4 regions of the Streptomyces sp. NPDC015130 genome follow, and region 3 is predicted to be linked to each of the others. Evidence: riboswitches for the same ligand, from Rfam matches in the RefSeq annotation. Region 3 holds a riboswitch; each other region holds the start of a gene.
What was found. Region 3 has a riboswitch for cobalamin ahead of ACF08F_RS14105 (ABC transporter substrate-binding protein). Riboswitches for the same ligand answer to the same signal wherever they lie in the genome.
Positions count from the first base shown of each region.

Region 1: linked by a shared signal. The riboswitch ahead of ACF08F_RS36770 (cobalamin biosynthesis protein) and the one ahead of ACF08F_RS14105 (ABC transporter substrate-binding protein) in region 3 are both predicted to bind cobalamin.
Region 2: linked by a shared signal. The riboswitch ahead of cobN (cobaltochelatase subunit CobN) and the one ahead of ACF08F_RS14105 (ABC transporter substrate-binding protein) in region 3 are both predicted to bind cobalamin.
Region 4: linked by a shared signal. The riboswitch ahead of metE (5-methyltetrahydropteroyltriglutamate--homocysteine S-methyltransferase) and the one ahead of ACF08F_RS14105 (ABC transporter substrate-binding protein) in region 3 are both predicted to bind cobalamin.

Region 1 covers NZ_JBIBVC010000029.1:55,777-60,965, forward strand. The annotation lists gene ACF08F_RS36750 (hypothetical protein) at 1-329, opposite strand, end outside; gene ACF08F_RS36755 (alpha/beta hydrolase) at 458-1,585, opposite strand; gene ACF08F_RS36760 (anion permease) at 1,986-3,254, shown strand; gene ACF08F_RS36765 (hypothetical protein) at 3,267-3,488, shown strand; cobalamin riboswitch at 3,615-3,747, shown strand; gene ACF08F_RS36770 (cobalamin biosynthesis protein) at 3,782-4,756, shown strand; gene ACF08F_RS36775 (cobyric acid synthase) at 4,753-5,189, shown strand, end outside.
Region 2 covers NZ_JBIBVC010000001.1:396,898-402,086, reverse strand. The annotation lists gene cobN (cobaltochelatase subunit CobN) at 1-3,234, opposite strand, end outside; cobalamin riboswitch at 3,275-3,408, opposite strand; gene ACF08F_RS01895 (cobalamin biosynthesis protein CobG) at 3,488-4,858, shown strand; gene ACF08F_RS01890 (precorrin-8X methylmutase) at 4,873-5,189, shown strand, end outside.
Region 3 covers NZ_JBIBVC010000006.1:28,300-33,488, reverse strand. The annotation lists gene ACF08F_RS14120 (putative leader peptide) at 1-82, opposite strand, end outside; gene ACF08F_RS14115 (ABC transporter ATP-binding protein) at 127-912, opposite strand; gene ACF08F_RS14110 (FecCD family ABC transporter permease) at 909-1,883, opposite strand; gene ACF08F_RS14105 (ABC transporter substrate-binding protein) at 1,976-2,956, opposite strand; cobalamin riboswitch at 2,996-3,128, opposite strand; gene ACF08F_RS14100 (Mov34/MPN/PAD-1 family protein) at 3,144-3,572, opposite strand; gene ACF08F_RS14095 (amino acid permease) at 3,649-5,085, opposite strand.
Region 4 covers NZ_JBIBVC010000007.1:406,288-411,476, reverse strand. The annotation lists gene ACF08F_RS18015 (trypsin-like serine peptidase) at 1-386, shown strand, start outside; gene ACF08F_RS18010 (transposase) at 1,248-1,895, shown strand; gene ACF08F_RS18005 (1,4-alpha-glucan branching protein) at 1,903-2,550, opposite strand; cobalamin riboswitch at 2,825-3,046, shown strand; gene metE (5-methyltetrahydropteroyltriglutamate--homocysteine S-methyltransferase) at 3,213-5,189, shown strand, end outside.

The DNA.
Region 1 (5,189 bases), on a different contig from region 3:
AGCTCGACGAGCCCCGCGAGCCGGGCGCGGTCCCAGCCGGCCCGGATCTGGCCGGGCGTCAGGTCCAGGGCGGCCGCGGCCCGTTCCTGGGCGGGGACGGATGCGGTGCCGGTACGGAGCGCGGATTCGGGTCCGCGCTCGACGGCTGCCCAGCGGGCGATCCGTACGGCGTCGGCGAGGACGTGCCGGGCCTGGCGGGCGAGTTCCGCGCGGGGCGGAGTGCCCTCGGGCGGCCGCGGCGCCGGCCGGGTGCGCCGGGTCGTCACGGCCCGTCGGGCGGTGGCCAGCGCCCGCGGGCGGACGAGTCGGAGTCTGGAGTTGCGCGCCAATGGTTCATCGGGCTTTCGAGACGTCACGGGGGCAGTCTTCCCGCTGACGGCCCGAAAGCCCAATCGGAATCCGCTGCCTCGTCAGAACGGCCACGGGCGGGGCCGTCGGAGGGGCGGCGGAGGCGCCGTCAGAGCAGGGGGGTGAGGAAGCGGCGCAGGGCCTCCTCGTAGCGGACGGGGTCGGCGTTCCACATCGCCGCGTGCGGGGCGTGCCGGACCGTGTGCAGGCTGACCAGGTCGGGGCGGCGGGCGGCGAGCTCGACGGACGGCTCCCAGGGGGCGATCGTGTCGTCGGGGCCGTGCAGGACGAGGACCGGGACGCGCAGGGCGCCCGGCTCCGAGGCGGCCTGGAGCCGGTCCCCGTGGACCCCGGTCCGGCCCTGGGCCGCGCGGACGGCGAGCGGGAGCAGGGGGCCGGGGACGTGGCGGGCCGCGGCGAGGTTGCGGAGGGTGGCCTCCCAGTCCAGGACCGGGGAGTCGAGGACGAGGCCGCTGATCCGGTCCCGTACGCCGGACTCGGCGGCGGCGCGCAGGGCCATCGCGGCGCCGGTCCCCCAGCCGTGCAGGACGACCTTCTCGGCGCCGCGGCGGACGGCGTACCGGATGGCGGCGTCGACGTCCCGCCACTCGGAGTCGCCGAGGTGGGCGAGACCGTCCGGGGAGGGGGGCGCCCCCTCGTCGCCCCGGTAGGTGGGGACGAGGACCGGGATCTTGCGCCGGTTGAAGAAGGGGACGAGGTTCAGGGGGTGCTCGCGCGTGGTGCCGAGGCCGTGCAGCGCGATCACCCACGTGGTGCGCGGGCCGGCGACGAGCCAGCCGGGCAGGGGGCCGAGCTCGCCGGGGATCTCCACGTCCTCGTGGGCGAGGCCGAGGGCGCTCGTCGGCGTGCCCCGGTGGAGCTGGGGGGTGAGGCGGACTCGTACGCCGGGGCCCAGGGCGCCGAGCTCGACGCGTTCCAGCCGGCGGACGACGGTGTCGGCGGTGTGCGGGACGCGGTCGAGGACGGGACCGAGGACGGCGTGCAGGCCGGGGGCCTCCATGCCGTACGTGCCGGGGCGCAGCGAGGCGAGGCTGCGGGTGAGGGTGATCCGTTCGGGACCCGTGGCGTGCACGGTCAGTCTCGGGTCTCCCGGGAGTGGTCGTCCGGACGGCACCTTGAGGGCGACGTCGCTGGCGTACCGGCCGGCCGCTACCGCGGCCGCGCCGACACCGATCAGGGTGGTGACGGCCGCTGCCGTCGCTGTAGCCGGGCGCACGATCCCAGTGTCGGCAGGTGACGGGCGGCCTGCCACCGGGCGGACCCGGCCGGGGTGCCGCCCGTGGTTCCCGGGGCCGGGCGCCGGCCGCCGCCTCCGCCGGGTCCCTCCGGGGAGTGACATGGGTCTCCTCGACGGGGTCCCCCGGTCGGATGGTCCGGTCCAGGGGGCGGAACGGGGTGGCGGGGGAGGGGCCGGGCCGGGGTGCCGGAGCCCCGCGAGGGCCCGGATTACCCGGGGTCGCAGGGTGACCGCATCGTGGACACCGGCTCCGTCGAGGGCTAAGCGGAATGTCTTGACACCGGATGGGGACACCACGTCGCCCGCCCCAGTTCATCTTCCGTTCACCCAGGTTGCCTACGTTCGTCGAGCCACTGACGTCAAACGATTGCCTGGGTAAATGGAACACATCACGCTGCTGCTCGCCATTGTGGTCGTGACAGCTCTCGTGTTCGATTTCACGAACGGTTTCCACGACACCGCCAACGCGATGGCCACGACCATCTCGACCGGTGCACTGAAGCCCAAGACGGCGGTGGCCATGTCCGCCGTGCTGAACCTCGTCGGCGCGTTCCTGTCCGTGGAGGTCGCCAAGACGATCTCCGGCGGGATCATCAACGAAGAGGGCATTCGTACAGAAGTGATCTTCGCGGCGCTCGTGGGCGCCATCCTGTGGAACCTGCTGACCTGGCTCCTGGGCCTGCCGTCCAGCTCCTCCCACGCGCTCTTCGGCGGCCTCATCGGCGCCGCGGTCATGTCGGCCGGCTGGTCCGCGGTCAACGGCTCGACCATCGTCACCAAGGTCCTCATCCCGGCCGTCGCCGCGCCGCTCGTCGCGGGTCTCGCCGCGATGGCCGCCACGAAGCTGACGTACAAGATCAAGGCGAACCCCGAGGCCAAGTCGACGGCCAAGGGCTACCGGGCCGGCCAGATCGCCTCCGCCGGTCTCGTCTCCCTCGCCCACGGCACCAACGACGCCCAGAAGACGATGGGCATCATCACCCTCGCCCTGGTCACCCAGGGTGTCGTCGCCCCCGGCTCGAACCCCCCGATGTGGGTCATCGTCTCCGCCGGTGTCGCCATCGCGGCCGGCACCTACCTCGGCGGCTGGCGCATCATCCGCACCATGGGCAAGGGCCTCACCGACCTCCAGCCGCAGCAGGGCTTCGCCGCCCAGACCAGCGCCGCCACGGTCATCCTGGCCTCCTCGCACCTCGGCTTCTCCCTCTCCACCACGCAGTCCTGCTCGGGTGCCGTGATGGGTGCCGGCCTCGGCCGCAAGGGCGGTGTCGTCCGCTGGTCGACCGCCACCCGGATGTTCGTCGCCTGGGGTCTGACCCTGCCCGCCGCGGGTCTCGTCGGCGCCGGCGCCGAGTTCCTCACCAAGCAGGGCCCCTGGGGCATCGCCGCCACGGCCGTCCTGCTGGTCTCCGGCTCGGCCGTGATCTGGGCGCTCTCCCGCCGCAAGCCGGTCGACCACCACAACGTCACCGCCGACGACCTGGACGAGGAGCCCGCGGGCGTCGTGACCACCGCCATCGCGGCCGTCACCCCGCCGCCGGCCGCCGGTTCCGTCGCCGCCGTCGCGGACGAGGACCTCAAGACCACCATCCCGGCGCCGGTTCCCACGGACCCGACCGCTCCCCCGGCCCCCGCCGCAACGGTGTAAGGAACGAACGACATGAAGATCGACTGGGCAGCCCTCGGCTCCGTCTTCGGGGTCAGCCTCCTGGCGACCGTCGCCCTCGTGGGCCTCTTCACCCTCGGGATCGTCGGCCTCGGCAAGCAGGAGGAGGCGGCCGCGAACGGCGGCTCCGCGACCCTGGCCCGCACCGGTGCCTACGCCTGCTTCGCGCTGTGCGCGGCGGCCGTGGCGTACGGCATCTACCTGATCGTCGTCTGACGGTCCTCTCTCTCCACGGCGGCCGGGCGGTCCGCACCTTCGGGTGACGGGCCGCCCGGCCGCCGTGTTTGTGGTGCTTCGCACAGTGACCCGTCGCAGGTCAAGGGTGAGTTGACGGCTGTTCGCGGCCCGTGGTGGACTGCCGAGGCCATTACGGCGGCAGCAGAGGAAGTCCGGTGCGAATCCGGCGCGGTCCCGCCACTGTGACCGGATCCGAGGGGTCCGGGAGTCAGGAACTCTCGCCGCCGGTCACGTCGATCCAGGGCGCGGACCCTGAGTGAGGACATGCGCCCATGCCCGGCCGCATCAGAGCCAGCCGCCTCTCCCCGGGCGGATTCGCGTACGGCGCCGCCCTCGGGCTCGCCGTCGACCAGCTCGTCGGCGATCCCCGCCGCGGACACCCCGTCGCCGCCTTCGGCCGGGCCGCCGCCGCCGTCGAACAGCGCCTCCACCACGACCACCGCGGCTGGGGCGCCCTGCACACCGCCGTCTGCGCCGGCTCCACCGCCGCCCTCGGCGCCCTCGCCGCCCGGGCCGTCCGGGACCGGCCGGCCGCCGCCGTCGCACTGACCGCCGCCTCCGTGTGGGCCGTCGTCGGCGGTACGACCCTGGGGCGGGAGGCCCGCGCGATCGGCGGGGCGCTCGCCGCCGGGGACCTGGAGGTCGCCCGGGAGCGGCTGCCGCACCTGTGCGGGCGCGACCCGCAGTCCCTGGACGGTCCCGCGATGGCCCGCGCGGTCGTCGAGTCCGTCGCCGAGAACACCTCCGACGCCGTGGTCGGCGCCCTGTTCTGGGGTGCGGTCGCGGGCGTGCCGGGCCTCCTCGCCTTCCGGGCCGTCAACACCCTCGACGCCATGGTCGGCCACAAGTCGCCGCGCCACCGGCGCTTCGGCTGGGCCTCGGCCCGTCTCGACGACGTGGCGGGCTGGCCCGGGGCCCGGCTGACGGCCGCCGCCGCGACGCTCGCCGGAGGGAACCCGCGGGGAGCCGTACGGGCCTGGCGGGCGGACGCGGCGAAGCACCCCAGCCCCAACGCGGGCCCCGTCGAGGCCGCCTTCGCGGGCGCCCTCGGCGTACGGCTCGGGGGGACCCTCGCGTACGGCGGGCGGGTCGAGCACCGGCCCGTGCTGAACGGGGAAGGGCGGCCCGTCGAGGTCGCCGACATCGACCGGGCGGTCCGGCTCTCACGCCGGGTGACCGCACTGACCCTGGCCGCCTGCGTCGGCGGCCGCATGATCATCGGTGCCGTGAAGCGGAGGAACGCATGAGGGGTGGGGGGCTGCTGGTCGCCGGGACCACGTCCGACGCCGGCAAGAGCGTCGTGACGGCCGGCATCTGCCGCTGGCTGGTCCGCAAGGGCCTGAAGGTGGCGCCGTTCAAGGGGCAGAACATGTCCCTCAACTCCTTCGTGACCCGCGAGGGCGCCGAGATCGGGCGGGCCCAGGCCATGCAGGCGCAGGCCGCCCGCGTCGAGCCGACCGCGCTCATGAACCCCGTGCTGCTCAAGCCGGGCAGCGACCGCTCCAGCCAGGTCGTCCTCATGGGGAAACCGGTGGGCGAGCTGAGCGCCCGCGGGTTCTTCGGGGGGTCCGGCGGGTCGTCCCCCGGGAAGGCACTGCACGGGGGACGGCAGAAGGAACTCTTCGAGCCGGTCCTGGCGTGCCTGGAGGAACTCCGGGGCATGTACGACGCCGTGATCTG
Region 2 (5,189 bases), on a different contig from region 3:
CGCGCGGACGGTCGCCACCATGCCGCCGTGGTACTGGAAGTAGTCGTCGGAGTCCGCGATGTCGTGCTCGCGGGTGTCCGTGTTCTTCGCCGCGACCGCGATCCGCTTGTACGCGGTCTCCATCTCGGCGCGGGCCGGACGGCCTTCGAGGCCACGGCCGTAGGCGTAGCCGCCCCAGACCGTGTAGACCTCCGCGAGGTCGGCGTCCGTGCGCCAGTCTCGGCTGTCGATCAGCTGGAGGATGCCCGCGCCGTACGTGCCGGGGCGGGAGCCGAAGATACGGGTCGTGGCGCGGCGCTCGTCGCCGTGCTCGGCCAGGTCGGCCTGCGCGTGCGCCCGGACGTAGTTGTCCTCGGCCGGCTCGTCCAGGCCCGCGACCAGCCGTACGGCATCGTCGAGGAGCCCGATGACGTGCGGGAACGCGTCGCGGAAGAAGCCGGAGATGCGGAGCGTGACGTCCACACGGGGGCGGCCGAGCTCGGCGAGCGGGATCGGCTCCAGGCCGTTCACGCGGCGCGAGGCGTCGTCCCACAGCGGGCGGACACCGAGCAGGGCCAGCGCCTCGGCCACGTCGTCGCCGGCGGTCCGCATCGCGCTCGTGCCCCAGAGGGAAAGCCCGACGGAGGTCGGCCACTCGCCGTTGTCCGTGCGGTAGCGCTCCAGGAGCGAGTCGGCGAGGGCCTGGCCCGTCTCCCACGCGAGGCGGGACGGCACGGCCTTCGGGTCGACCGAGTAGAAGTTGCGGCCCGTCGGCAGGACGTTGACCAGACCGCGCAGCGGCGAGCCGGACGGGCCCGCCGGGACGAAGCCGCCGTTCAGGGCGTGCACGGCGTGGCTCAGCTCGTCGGTCGTCGCGGCCAGGCGCGGCACGACCTGCTCGCAGGCGAAGCGGAGGACGGCCGCCACCTCGGGGCCGTGGCCGTCCGCCACCGTCGGGACCGCGTCCACCGACCAGCCCGCGGCCTCCATCGCCTCGACCAGCTCGCGCGCCTTCGCCTCCGCCTCGTCGGCGGTCGTCCGGGTCGCGGCCGACTCGTCGAGACCCAGGGCCTCGCGCAGGCCGAGGAGGGCCTGCGTACCGCCCCAGATCTGGCGGGCACGGAGGATCGAGAGGACCAGGTTGACCCGGGCCTCGCCCTCCGGCGCGCCGCCGAGGACGTGCAGACCGTCGCGGATCTGGGCGTCCTTGACCTCGCACAGCCAGCCGTCGACGTGCAGCAGGAAGTCGTCGAAGCCGTCGTCCTCCGGACGCTGCTCCAGACCCAGGTCGTGGTCGAGCTTGGCCGCCTGGATCAGCGTCCAGATCTGCGCGCGGATCGCGGGCAGCTTGGACGGGTCCATGGACGAGATCTGCGCGTACTCGTCGAGGAGCTGCTCCAGACGCGCGATGTCGCCGTAGGACTCGGCGCGCGCCATCGGCGGCACCAGGTGGTCGACGAGGGTCGCGTGCACGCGCCGCTTGGCCTGCGTGCCCTCGCCCGGGTCGTTGACGAGGAAGGGGTAGACCAGCGGGATGTCGCCGAGGGCCGCGTCCGGACCGCAGGCGGCGGACAGGCCGGCGTTCTTGCCGGGCAGCCACTCCAGGTTGCCGTGCTTGCCCAGGTGGACCATGGCGTCGGCGCCGAAGCCGCCGTCCTCGGCACGGGCGGCGATCCAGCGGTAGGCGGCCAGGTAGTGGTGGGACGGCGGCAGATCGGGGTCGTGGTAGATCGCGATCGGGTTCTCGCCGAAGCCGCGCGGCGGCTGGATGAGGATCAGCAGGTTCCCGCGCCGCAGGGCGGCGAGGACGATGTCGCCCTCCGGGTTGCGGGAGCGGTCCAGGAACATCTCGCCCGGCGCCGGGCCCCAGTGCTCCTCGACGTCCGACCGCAGCTCGGCGGGGAGTTCGGCGTACCAGCGCTTGTAGTCGGCGGCCGGGATGCGGACGGGGTTCCGGGCGAGCTGCTCCTCGGTGAGCCAGTCCTGGTCGTGGCCGCCGGCCTCGATCAGGGCGTAGATCAGCTCGTCGCCGTCGCCGGAGACCAGGCCCGGGAGGTCCTCGGCCGGACCGAAGTCGTACCCCTCGGCGATCAGCCGGCGCAGGAGGGCCACGGCGGAGGCCGGGGTGTCCAGGCCCACCGCGTTGCCGATGCGGGAGTGCTTCGTCGGGTACGCGGAGAGGACCAGCGCCAGCTTCTTCTCCGCGTTCGGGATGTGCCGCAGGCGCGCGTGACGGACCGCGATCCCGGCGACGCGGGCGGCGCGCTCGGCGTCCGCGACGTACGCGGGCAGGCCGTCCGCGTCGATCTCCTTGAAGGAGAACGGGACGGTGATGAGCCGGCCGTCGAACTCGGGCACGGCGACCTGGCTGGCCGCGTCCAGCGGCGACAGGCCCTCGTCGTTCTCCTCCCAGTTCTCCCGCGAACCGGTCAGGCACAGCGCCTGGAGGATCGGCACGTCGAGCGCGGCGAGCGCGCCCGCGTCCCAGGCCTCCTCGCCCGCCCGTCGCCCACCACCGCCCTCAAACGAGGCGCCTTGCGCCATCCCCATATCGGCGGCCTGCGCCTCGGCGGGCTTGGTGCCGCCCGCCGCGAGGACGGTGGTGACGATGGCGTCGGCGGTGCGGAGCCGGTCGAGCAGCTCGGGCTCGGGGGCCCGCAGCGACGCCACGTACAGCGGGAGCGCCTGCGCGCCCGCGTCCTCGACGGCCGCGCAGAGGGTGTCGACGAAGGCGGTGTTCCCGCTCATGTGGTGGGCGCGGTAGTAGAGCACCGCGATCGTCGGGCCGTCCGTGCGTCGGGCCGTGCGCTCCAGCGGTCCCCAGGTGGGGGCGGCGGCCGGGGCCTCGAAGCCGTGGCCGGTGAGGAGGACGGTGTCGGAGAGGAAGCGGGCCAGCTGCTCCAGGTTGGCGGGGCCGCCGTGCGCGAGGTAGGCGTGCGCCTCGGTGGCGACGCCGACGGGGACGGTCGACGTCTCCATCAGCTGCGCGTCGGGGGCCTGTTCGCCGCTGAGCACGACGACCGGCTTCCCGGTGGCGCGGATCGCGTCGATCCCCTCCTCCCAGGAGCGGATGCCGCCCAGGAGGCGGACGACGACGAGGTCGACGCCGTCGAGGAGGCCGGGGAGGTCGGCGAGGGGCAGCCGGGAGGGGTTGGCGAAGCGGTACTCCACCGGGCCGCCGGTTCCGGCGGAGGCGGCGTTCGCCGCGCGGGCGCTGAGCAGGTCGGTGTCGGAGTGCGACAGCAGCAGAAGCATGGCGAGCGCAGGCCCTTCCTCGGGGTTGTCCGCGCCCCGGGTGGTCGTGTGGACGGCGGGAGTTCCTGACTCACCCGTACCGTCGCCGGTACGGGCTCACAGTGGCGGGACCGCGCCGGATTCTCACCGGGCTTCCTCCCCGGGGTCCTGGGACCCCATGCCGATCTGCATCCTAGATCGTGGCGTCGGCGGGGCGGGGCGGGCCGTGGAGTCGGCCGGATCACACTCGGTGGCGGCCCGGTTCCCCGTGGGTATGCTCGCCGCCATGCCGCCCACCCCACCCTCGACTCCCGAACGGGACGAAGCGCGCAAGCGGGACCGTGGCGACGCCTGCCCCGGGGCGCTGCGCCTGCACGCCGCCGACGACGGCCGGCTGGCCCGACTGCGGCTGCCCGCAGGACGCCTGACGGCGCATCAGGTCGAGACGCTGGCGGCCGCCGCGGAGACCCTCGGCGACGGGCGGATCAGCCTCACCTCCCGGGGGAACGCGGAGCTGCGCGGCCTCGCGGAGGAGTGCGGGGCGGAGCTCGCCGCGCTGCTCGCGGAGGCGGGCCTGCTGCCCTCCCCCACGCACGAGCGCGTGCGCAACATCGTGGCCTCCCCCGCCGCGGGCCTCGACGGACTCGGCGGCCCCGAGGTCCAGTTGTGGGCCCGCGAGCTGGACGCCCTGCTCTGCGCCGAGCCCTGGGCAGCGGCGCTTTCCGGCCGTTTCCTCTTCGTCCTCGACGACGGCCGCGCCGACGTGGCGGGCCTCGGCGGCGATGTGACCTTGGTCGCAGTGGAGCCGGGTGCGGGGCCGGGGCCGAGCACCACGCCGGAGCCGGGCGTCACGCCGGAGCCGGGCGTCACGCCAGAGCCGGGCGTCACGCCGGAGCCGGGCGTCACGCCGGGGCCGAGCACCACGCCGGAGCCGGGCGCCGCGCGCCTGTACGTCGGCGGGCGGGCCTGGCGGGTCGCCGGAGCCGACGCGCCCCGCGCCGCGCTCGCCGCCGCCGGGGCCTTCCTCGACGCCGCCCGCGCCGCCGGGACCGGCGCCTGGCGGGTGCGGGAGCTGCCCGAGGGCTGCGCCCCTGACGTGGCGGGCGCGCTCGACCGCGCGGGCATCGCGGCGGAGCCCGTGACGGCGGCCGACTCCCTGCTGGTCCACGGCCCACCGCTCACCCCCGGGCCCCTCGGCGCCGGCTCCCTGTACGTCCTCGCGCCCCTCGGCCGCCTCACCGCCGCCCAGCTGCGCGCGCTGCTGCCCGCCGAGGAGGTCCGGCTGACGCCGTGGCGCGGCGCGGTCGTCGCAGGAGCCGGAGCGGGGCCGTACGAGGACCGGCTCGCCGCCCTCGAAGCCCACGGGCTGATCACCCGCCCCGACTCCCCCTGGGCCGGCGTCAGCGCCTGCACCGGGCGGCCGGGCTGCGCCAAGTCCCTCGCGGACGTCCGCGCGGACGCGGTCCCGGGGTCGGCACGGGGCCTCCCCGTCCACTACTCCGGGTGCGAGCGCCGCTGCGGGCACCCGCACGGCACCTGGGTCGACGTCGTCGCCACCGCCGACGGCGCCTACCTGGTGGACGGCGCCCCCACCCCCCGTACCGCCCTGCCCGACGCAGTGACCACGGCCCGCACGACGAGATGAGCGAGAGCAACAGGATGTTCGACTACGAGAAGGACGGGGCGGAGATCTACCGCCGGTCCTTTGCCACGATCCGCGCCGAGGCGGACCTCGCGGGCCTGCCCGCCGACGTCGCCCAGGTGGCGGTCCGGATGATCCACGCCTGCGGCATGACCGACCTCGTCCAGGACATCGCGTACTCCCCGCGGGTCGTCGCGAACGCCCGCGAGGCCCTCCGCTCCGGCGCCCCGATCCTCTGCGACGCGCAGATGGTCGCCAGCGGCGTCACCCGCAAGCGGCTGCCCGCCGACAACGAGGTGCTCTGCGCGCTCTCCGACCCGACCGTGCCGGGCCT
Region 3 (5,189 bases):
CGAGGCGGCACAGGTCGACGTGCAGGCGTGCCACGAGCAGGGGTGTGCCCGGAGTCTCTTCGCTCACGTCGTGGGAAACCATGGGCTCATCGTATCGATTCCCGGTCCGGGTTCCGGAATGTGATCTCACATGGTGGATAGTTTCTGACCGCCCACCGGACTGTGCAGGTAGACGACGGTCGGGCTGCCGGTCCTGGGGTGCGGGATGACCTCGGCATCGACCCCGTAGACGGCGGCGAGGAGCTCGGGGGTGAGGACCTCGGCGGGGGTGCCTCCGGTGACGACCCGGCCCTCCACCATGACGTAGAGGCGGTCGCAGTAGGCCGCCGCGAGGTTGAGGTCGTGCAGGGCGAGCAGGTTGGTGGTGCCCAGGGTGCGGACGAGGGCGAGGACGTCGAGCTGGTGGCGGATGTCCAGGTGGTTGGTGGGCTCGTCGAGGACGAGGAGGGCCGGGTCCTGGACGAGGGCGCGGGCGACCAGGGCGCGCTGGCGCTCGCCGCCGGAGAGGGTGGGGAAGGGGCGGTCGGCGAGCTCCGTGAGGCCGACGCGGGCGAGGGCGGTGTCGGCGCGCTCCCGGTCGGCGCCGGTGTCGCCCTCCCAGAAGCGCTTGTGCGGGGAGCGGCCGAGGGCGACCAGTTCGCGGACGGTGAGTTCGAACTCGGTGCCGCTGTCCTGCGGGACGGTGGCGACGCGGCGGGCGCGGGCCTTGGGGCCGAGGGCGTGGAGGTCGTCGCCGTCGAGCGCGGCGTGTCCGGCGGTGGCGGTGAGGGTCCCGTAGACGCAGCGCAGGAGGGTGGTCTTGCCGCTGCCGTTGGGGCCGATGAGGCCGACGGTCTCGCCGCTGCGGACGGTGAGGTCGGCGGAGCGGAGGCGTCTTCCGTACGAGAGTCCGTGGAGCCGCAGCTCGGTCACAGGGGTGCTCCTTCGGGGCGGCGGCGCATCAGCCACAGGAAGAACGGGCCGCCGATGAGTGCGGTGAGGACGCCGACGGGGATGTCCTGGGGCGCGGCAACGGTCCGGGCGGCGAGGTCGGCGAGGACGAGGGCGAGCGCCCCGCCGAGGGCGGCGACCGGGAGGAGGCGGCGGTGCGGGGCGCCGACGGCGAGCCGGGCGGCGTGCGGGGCCATGAGTCCGACGAAGCCGACGGCTCCGCTGGCCGCGACCATGACGGCGGTGACGAGGGAGGCGAGGACGAAGACGGCGGCGCGGAAGCGGGCGGTGTCCAGGCCGAGGACGGTGGCGCCCTCCTCGCCGACGAGCAGCAGGTCGAGCGGGCGGGCGAGGGCGACGAGAGCGCCGACGCCGAGGACGAGGACGGCGGCGGGCAGGAGGAGGGTGTCCCAGCGGGCGCTGCCGAGGCCGCCGAGGGACCAGTACAGCGCCTCCTGGAACTGCTCGGGCCGGCCGGCGACGACGAGGAGCAGGGTGGCGAGGGCGGAGAGCACGTACGAGACGGCGACCCCGGCGAGGACGAGCCGGGCGCCGGTCAGGGTCCCGCCGCGGCGCGCGAGCCCGTAGACGAGGACGAGGGCGAGGAGCGCGCCGGCGAAGGCCGCGCCGGGCAGGGCGATCGTGGTGGTCACCCCTCCCCCGATGCCGAGGACCAGCACGAGGACGGCTCCGGCGGAGGCGCCGGAGGAGATCCCGAGGAGGAAGGGGTCGGCGAGCCGGTTGTCGACGAGGGCCTGGAGGACGGTGCCGACGACGGCGAGCCCGGCGCCGACGACGACGCCGAGCAGGACCCGGGGCAGCCGGACGTCGAGCACGATCGTCCGGTACGGGGAGGGGGCCGCCCGCCCGGTCAGGGCGTCGAGCACCTGGCCGGGCGGGATGCGGACGGAGCCGAGGGCGAGCGAGGCGATGCCGGCGAGGGCCAGGGCCAGGGCGAGTCCGGCGACGACGAGGACGTACCGCGAGGTCCCGGAGGCGGGTGCGCTCCTCTCCGTCGGTGTCCCGGCCCTGTCGAGGACCGTGCTCACCGGGCCGGGTGGAGCTGGGCGGCGAGCTTGTCGACGGCGGCGGGGACCCGGACGCCGAGGACGGTGTCGGAGAGCGGCATGACGGCGAACCGGCGGTTCTTGATCGCGGGGACGTCCTTCAGGACGGGGTCGTCGAGGAGCCGCTTCTTCTTCTGCTCGACGGTGGTGGTGCCGTAGTCGTAGATGACGATGACCTCGGGCCGGCGGTCGACGACCTGTTCCCAGGTGGCGTCGCCGAAGGCCTTGTCGAGGTCGGAGAAGACGTTCTTGCCGCCCGCCCGGGTGATGAGCTCGTTGCCGATGCCCTTGCCGCCCGCCGTGAACGCGGTCTTGTCTCCGCTGTCGTAGACGAAGACGGAGACCGGCGGGGTGCCCTTGAGGCGCTTCTCGGTGGCGGCGAGGGTGGTACGGGCCTCTCGGGTCCATGCCTCGGCGCGGGCGCCGACGTCGAAGGTCCGGCCGATCTCGCGGACTTCGCGGTAGAGGTCGTCGACCGAGGTCGAACCGGACGGGCAGTACTCGATGTTGAGGCGGGTGGAGATGCCGGACTTCTTGAGGTCGTCGCGGCCGCGGCCGTCCTTGGCGTCGAAGGCGGAGGCGTAACCGCCGTAGACGAAGTCGGGGTTCGCGGCGAGGAGGGCCTCCTTGGAGGGGTACTCCTTCGCGAGGACGGGGACGGAGTCGTAGGCCTGCTTGTAGGCGGGGAGGACCTCGTCGTCGAGGTAGGCGGTGCCGACCAGCGACTTCTCCAGGTCGAGGGCGAGCATCACCTCGGTGACGTGCTGGTTCATGGTGACCACGCGCTTCGGCGGTGCCTGGTACGTGGTCTTCACGCCGCAGTTGTCCACGGTGTACGGGAATCCCTGCGCGGTCCCTCCGGGCTTCGCGGAGGACGCGGGCGGGGTCGCCGGTGACGAGCAGGCGGCGAGCAGCGGGACGAGGGCGAGCGCGGGCAGCAGCGGACGGCGCCAGGACATGACGGTCGAGCCTCCTCCGGGGATTTCCACGTCCCCGATCGGTGGTGAGAGGCGGCAGGTCAGTTCCTGGCTCACGCCTCCCGAGGAGGCGGTCACAGTGGCGGGACCGCACCGGATTCGCACCGGTTTCCTGGTTCCTGCCGCCCGTTGGTCCCGGACAGTCTCTCACTGGGACCGGGTCGGGGCGCTACTCCGCGTAGGCCTCGACGATCTCGACGTCCTCCTCGGTCACGACGCCCTCGACGATGGTGAAGGAGCGGAACTGGAAGGGGCCCGCGTCGTCGGTGTCGGCGGTGGAGACGAGGACGTAGTGGGCCTGGGGCTCGTTCGCGTACGAGATGTCCGTGCGGGACGGGTAGGCCTCGGTCGCGGTGTGCGAGTGGTAGACGATGACGGGCTCCTCGTCCCGGTCGTCCATGTCGCGGTAGAGCTTGAGCAGGTCCGCGGAGTCGAACTCGTAGAACGTGGGCGAGCGGGCGGCGTTCAGCATGGGGATGAAGCGCTCGGGGCGGCCGCTGCCGGCCGGGCCCGCGACCACGCCGCAGGCCTCGTCGGGGTGGTCCGCGCGGGAGTGCTCCACGATCTGCTCGTACAGGGCCCGGGTGATGGTCAGCATGCCGACAGGATAAGCAGACGGGCCGTTCCGTACCGAGGAGTGGTACGGAACGGCCCGGATGCTGAGACCCGGCAGGTCAGGAACGCTTGGCGAAGGCGGCGCCCTCGGGGTTGCGGGCCTTGAGGACCAGGTAGGAGACGGCGAGGACCAGGCCCCAGACCGGCGCTCCGTAGAGCGCGACCCGGTTGCCCTCGTCCATGCCCATGGTCACGAGGACCAGCGCGAGGAACGCCAGGGCGAAGGCGCTGAGCCAGATGCCGCCGGGCGCCTTGAAGGAGGACTCGGGCAGCTCGCCGCGGTCGGCCTTGGAGCGGTAGCGGATGTGGCAGATCAGGATGGCGATCCAGGCCCACATGCCGGAGATGGTCGCGAAGGAGACGACGTAGTTGAACGCCTCACCGGGCCACTGGTAGTTGATCCAGACGCCGACCATCATCAGCGCGGCCGAGAACGTGGTGCCGATCAGCGGGGTGCCGGAGCGGGTCAGCTTCGTGAAGACCTTCGGGCCCTGGCCGTTGAGCGCGAGGTCGCGCAGCATGCGGCCGGTGGAGTACATGCCCGAGTTGCAGGAGGAGAGCGCGGCCGTCAGGACGACGAAGTTGACGATGGCGGCACCGACGCCGAGGCCCATCTTCTCGAAGGCCGCGACGAACGGGGACACGCCGGGCTTGAACTCGGTCCACGGGACGACCGAAAGGATCATGATGAGCGCGCCGACGTAGAAGACGGCGATGCGCCACGGCACGGTGTTGATGGCCTTGGGCAGGACGGTCTTCGGGTCCTTCGACTCACCGGCGGTGACGCCGACGAGCTCGACGGCGAGGAAGGCGAACATGACCATCTGGAGGGTCATCAGGGTGGAGTAGATGCCGTCCTTGCCGGCGAAGAAGCCGCCGAGGTCCCACAGGTGGGTGACGGAGGCGGTGTCGCCCGCGTCGGAGAAGCCGAGGGTGAGGATGCCGGCGCAGATGAGGATCATGCCGATGATCGCGGTGACCTTGACCATGGAGAACCAGAACTCGAGCTCACCGAAGAGCTTCACCGAGATCAGGTTGGCACCGTAGAGGATGACCGTGAAGACGAGGGCCGAGAGCCACTGCGGGATGTCCCACCAGTACGTCATGTAGGTGGCCGCGGCCGTGACCTCGGTGATGCCGGTGACGACCCAGAAGAGCCAGTACGTCCAGCCGGTCACGAAGCCCGCGAAGGGGCCCATGAACTCGCGGGCGTACTCAGAGAAGGAGCCCGAGACCGGGCGGTACATGAGGAGCTCGCCGAGCGCCCGCATGATGAAGAAGATGACGAGTCCCGCGGCGGCGTACGCGAGGATCAGACTCGGCCCCGCGATGGAGATGCCCTTGCCCGCGCCGAGGAAGAGGCCGGTGCCGATGGCTCCGCCGATCGCGATCATCTGGATCTGGCGTGCACCGAGTGCCCGGTGGTAACCCTCGCCCGAGACGGTGTCCGCGGCCTCGTCGCCGTCGTGCTGCTTGTCGACCTGCACTGAGGTCATGGTGGTGCGCCTTTCTCCATACTGATCCGCGCGACTGCGAGTGCGTCTGCCGCGGATCAGATCCTGATCCCCCCGGATGTGGATGGAGTGCCACCGGCGGTCAG
Region 4 (5,189 bases), on a different contig from region 3:
CCTCCGACGGGCTGCCCACCCCGCTCGCGGTGGCCGCCGACGCCCCCGCGAGCCTGCCGGGCCGCCCGGTGTACGTGATCGGCTACCCGGCCTGGGACGGCAGGCGCAACGAGCCCGAGTCGATGCGCCGGATCTTCATGGACGTGTACAACGTCAAGCGGCTCCAGCCGGGCGCGGCCACCGAGTTCACCCCGGGGAGCCTGGTGATGAAGCACGACTGCTCGACGCTGGGCGGCAACAGCGGCTCCCCCGTGTTCGACCTCACCGACCACCGTGTGCTCGGTCTGCACTTCGGCGGCCGCTACCGCAGCGGGAACCTCGCGGTCGCGCTGTGGGAGCTGGTCGACGACCCGCTGCTCGCCAAGGCGGAGGTCAACTGGGTCTGAGGCCCGCCCGACGGGCCCTGCGAGCCCCGTGGGCGTTTCCTTCGGATCACACCGCGAGTCCGGCAGGATCCGGGAGCGGCGCCGTGGACGGTGACGTACGAGCTAGGGCGTGTTGCGAAAGTAGCGCCGGCCGCCCGTCGGGCAGGCGGGACTTTCGCAACACGCCCTAGTGGCTTGTCACGCTGCCGTGGCCGGGTAATCAACGGTGTCAGTGATCACGGCTATGGTTCCCGGTCATGGGGTTCTCGGGGTCTTTCATCGTGGCGCGAGCCGGCCGGCCGCTGACGGAGTTGGCGGCGATGCGGGCGTCGGACTGTGTGCCGTTGTGGTGGGCGCGTGATGGCGAGTGGCAGATCCTGCAAGCGTGTCCTATCGCTGATCCGGAGCCTTCGATCATTGACGAGACGCGAGCTTCTGTCCTGGTCTGTCATGTGGTTGACAGCGACTTCGCGACCGTTCAGGCAGCGAGTCCCGATGGCCTGTCATGGCAATGTGCCTTGTCGTCGGAGATGGCGCGGGATTACGGCCTCCCTGGTGAGTGGATCGGTGATTCGGTCGAAGTAGGTGAGCGAGCTGCAGCCTGGGCCCGAGGGGCTGGCCTTCAGCCGGACCCGGTGGCGCTCAGGACCGCCCTGGTGGCTGAGTGTGATCCGTTGGCGGAGGACTTGGTCTTCGCGCTTGTTCACGCCTTGGGGTTCCGGTTCCGTGACGGGGTCGCCCTGGAACCGCCGACGGTGTGATTGGGGGCCTGTCCGCAAACTGCGTCCCGCCGACTCGCCAGCCGAAGTGCTCAGAGCGGTCGCGCGACCTGCTGCTCGTGGGGCAGCAGACTGTCTCCAAGACCTGATCTTGGAGGTGGTCGTGGGACGACGACCGGGTGTGTTCGTCCGGCCGGTCACGATGGACGAGGGCCGGAGGCTGCAGCGGATCAGCCGGACCGCGAAGGACCCGGTGAAACTCCGCCGGGCGATCGTGGTGCTGATGTCCGCCCAGGGCCAGTCGGTGAAGGACATCACCACGTTGATGCAGGTTGGTGAGGACTACGAACGTGATGTCATCCACGCCTCCACCGAGCGGGGGTTCGATGCGCTGGCCCCAAAATGGAGCGGGGGACCCCCCAAGACGATCAGTGACGAGGTGCGCGAGCACATCTGTCTGATCGCCCGGACGTCCCCCGCCGACTGGAAGATCACCGCGTTCTCCACCTGGAGCCTGAGCAAGCTCGCCGACCACCTCATCAAGCAGAAGGTGACCGCGGCCATCAGCCGGGAGACCCTGCGCCGGATCCTGCGCGAGGGCAAGGTCTCCTGGCTGAACTGGATCGAGGCCGAGTTCGCGGCCCTGCGTTACTTCGCGCTCAACGGCACCGACCATCGCAGCCACGACGAGCAGAACGCGGCCATCGCCGCTTACATCCGCTGGCACAACGCTCACGCAGAACCGAAGACCAACTTCGCCCCCGACTCACCCATCCGCGCCTGGACGCATTACCCGGCCAAGGCTGTCTGACGAGCCACTAGACGGTGACGTACGAGCCGCGGGCGGTGCTCCCGTCCGGCAGCAGCCACGCGGCGGTGACCCGGCCGGAGTCCGGCGAGCCGTCCTCGTCGGCGGCCCGCAGGACGCGCCGTACGCGCAGGGTCAGTTCCTCGGGCGCGCCGTCCGCCCGCAGCACCACGGCGGTGTGGTCGGCCCCGTCCACGACCCGTACGAGCTCGGCGTCGGGCGCGTCCCCGGCCGGTGCCGTGACGGAGACCGTCGGATCCACCGTGTCGTCCACGGACTGGTGCTGCGCGACCGCCTTGCCCCGCAGCAGGGCGTACAACTCCCCGACGAGCACGGGGTCGTGGGCACCGTCGTAGATCCAGCGCGTGCCGAGGACGCCGTGCTCGGACGTGCCGATGAGCGCGTGCTCGGCGCCCTCCAGCGGAGCCCCCCGGTAGGTCATGGGCACCAGATAGGCGGTAGCGCCCGGCTCGGTGCCGTCGGTCACCACCATGAACTCGATACCCACCTCGCCGGCCGGGTCGTCGAGCCGGAAGCCGCCCGCCTTGGCCGGGGCCGGCCCGCCCTCCCGGCCGCCGTACCAGTCGCGGGTGGGCAGCCACGAGGCGAGCAGCTCCAGTTTGGTGGGCTGCATCGTGGTGTGGTGGATGACGGCCATCGTGCGACTCTTCCTCTCGACCGGCGGCCGGGGATGTGAGGTCCCCGTCCGCGCCGGAACCGCTGGGCCTTCGGAACCTAACAGACGGCCTCCGGGCCGCCCTGCGGCTCCGGCCCGCCGGACCTGCCCTGGAAGGTGGCGTGCTGTCCCCGGCCGGCAGGAGGCGTCCCCAGCCCGAGCGGCGGCTGACCGGTCCGCATCCGTGACCTGACGGACTCCGGGGCCCTGCGCGGTCCCGGGGCCCTTTTGCGTGCGCGCAGCCGGAGGGCCGGGTTACGCTGCCGGTGCAGCTGGTTCGCCCCGTCAGCCGGACGGGATGCGTCGTAAGAGGGAACCCGGTGGGAATCCGGGACTGCCCCGCAGCGGTGAGCGGGAACGACCGCCGTCACACAGCACTGGGCCCGTGACGGGCCTGGGAAGCGACGGCCACTAGGTGTCCTCCCCCGTGAGGACGTGCCCGCGAGTCCGAAGACCTGCCCGTTGCCCGCACGCGGACGATTCCGCGCGCGGACATTCCGGTGACCTCGAGGGCGGGTCGGCGTACAGAGCGAGCAGGACGACCCCGTCGCACCACGCCGGGTCGTACCGGCCGTTCCGTCACCCCTTCGCGCCCCCGTCCCGTCCCCGGGATCTCAGGGATTCATCTCGCGAAGGAGATCTCCGTGACCACCAAGTCCGCAGCCGCGGCAGCGCGTTCCACCCTCCACGGCTACCCGCGTCAGGGGCCGGACCGCGAACTGAAGAAGGCCGTCGAGGGCTACTGGAAGGGCCGCGTCACCGCCGACGCCCTCCGGGACACCGCCGCCGGACTGCGCCTCGACACCTGGCGGCGGCTCGCCGCCGCCGGCCTCGACGAGGTCCCCACAGGCGACTTCTCGTACTACGACCACGTCCTCGACACCACCGTCATGGTGGGCGCGATCCCCGAGCGGCACCGCGCCGCCGTCGCGGCGGATCCGCTCGACGGGTACTTCGCGATGGCGCGCGGCACCCAGGACGTCGCGCCGCTGGAGATGACCAAGTGGTTCGACACCAACTACCACTATCTCGTGCCTGAGTTGGGACCCGACACGGTCTTCACGGCCGACTCCTCCCGGCAGGTCGCCGCCCTCGGCGAGGCCCTGGCCGAGGGCCTCGCCGCCCGGCCGGTCCTGGTCGGCCCCGTCACCTACCTGCTCCTCGCCAAGCCCGCACCCGGTGTGGCGCCCGGCTTCGACCCGCTGACCCTCCTCGACCGGCTGCTCCCGGTGTACGCCGAGGTCCTCGCCGACCTCCGGGCGGGGGGCGCCGAGTGGGCGCAGCTCGACGAGCCGGCCCTCGTCCAGGACCGCACCCCGGCGGAACTGAACGCCGCCGCCCGCGCCTACCGCGACCTCGGAGCGCTCACGGACCGGCCGAAGCTCCTGGTCGCCTCCTACTTCGACCGGCTCGGCGACGCCCTGCCGGTCCTCGCGAAGGCACCGGTCGAGGGGCTGGCCCTCGACTTCACCGAGCGGGCGGCCGCCAACCTGGACGCGCTCGCCGCCGTCGGCGGCCTGCCCGGCAAGCGGCTCGTCGCCGGGGTGGTCGACGGCCGCAACGTCTGGGTCAACGACCTGACCGCCTCGCTCACCACGCTCGGCACCCTCCTCGGTCTCGCCGAGCGGGTCGACGTGGCCGCCTCCTGCTCGCTGCTGCACGTCCCGCTCGACGCGGCGGCCGAACGCGACACCGATCCGCAGATCCTGCGCTGGCTCGCCTTCGCCCGCCAGAAGACCGCCGAGGTCGTCACCCTCGCGAAGGGTCTCTCGCAGGGCACCGGGGCCGTCACCGCCGAACTGGCCGCCAACCGCGCCGACCTCGCCTCGCGCGCGACCTCCCCGATCACCCGCGACCCGGCCGTCCGCTCCCGCGCCGCGGCCGTCTCCGCCTCGGACACCCACCGCTCCCAGCCGTACGGCGACCGCGCCGCCGCCCAGCACGCCGCCCTGCGGCTCCCGCTGCTGCCGTCCACGACCATCGGCTCGTTCCCGCAGACCGCGGAGCTGCGGAGCGCCCGGGCCGACCTGCGGGCGGGCCGGACCGACACCGCCGGGTACGAGGAGCGGATCAGGTCCGAGATCCAGGAGGTGATCTCCTTCCAGGAGAAGACCGGACTGGACGTCCTCGTCCACGGCGAGCCGGAACGCAACGACATGGTGCAGTACTTCGCCGAGCAGCTCACCGGATACCTGGCCACCCAGCACGGCTGGGTCCAGTCCTACGGCACCCGCTACGTCCGGCCGCCCGTCCTCGCCGGCGACATCTCCCGGCCCGAGCCCATGACGGTCCGCTGGACGACGTACGCGCAGTCCCTCACCACCAAGCCGGTCAAGGGCATGCTCACCGGCCCCGTCACCATGCTCGCCTGGTCCTTCGTCCGTGACGACCAGCCCCTCGCCGACACCGCCCGCCAGGTCGCCCTTGCCCTGCGCGACGAGGTGAACGACCTGGAGGCGGCGGGCACTTCGGTCATCCAGGTGGACGAACCGGCCCTCCGCGAGACCCTGCCCCTGCGCACCGCCGACCACGGGGACTACCTGTCCTGGGCGACGGAGGCCTTCCGCCTCACCACCGCGGGAGTGCGGCCGGAGACCCAGATCCACACCCACATGTGCTAC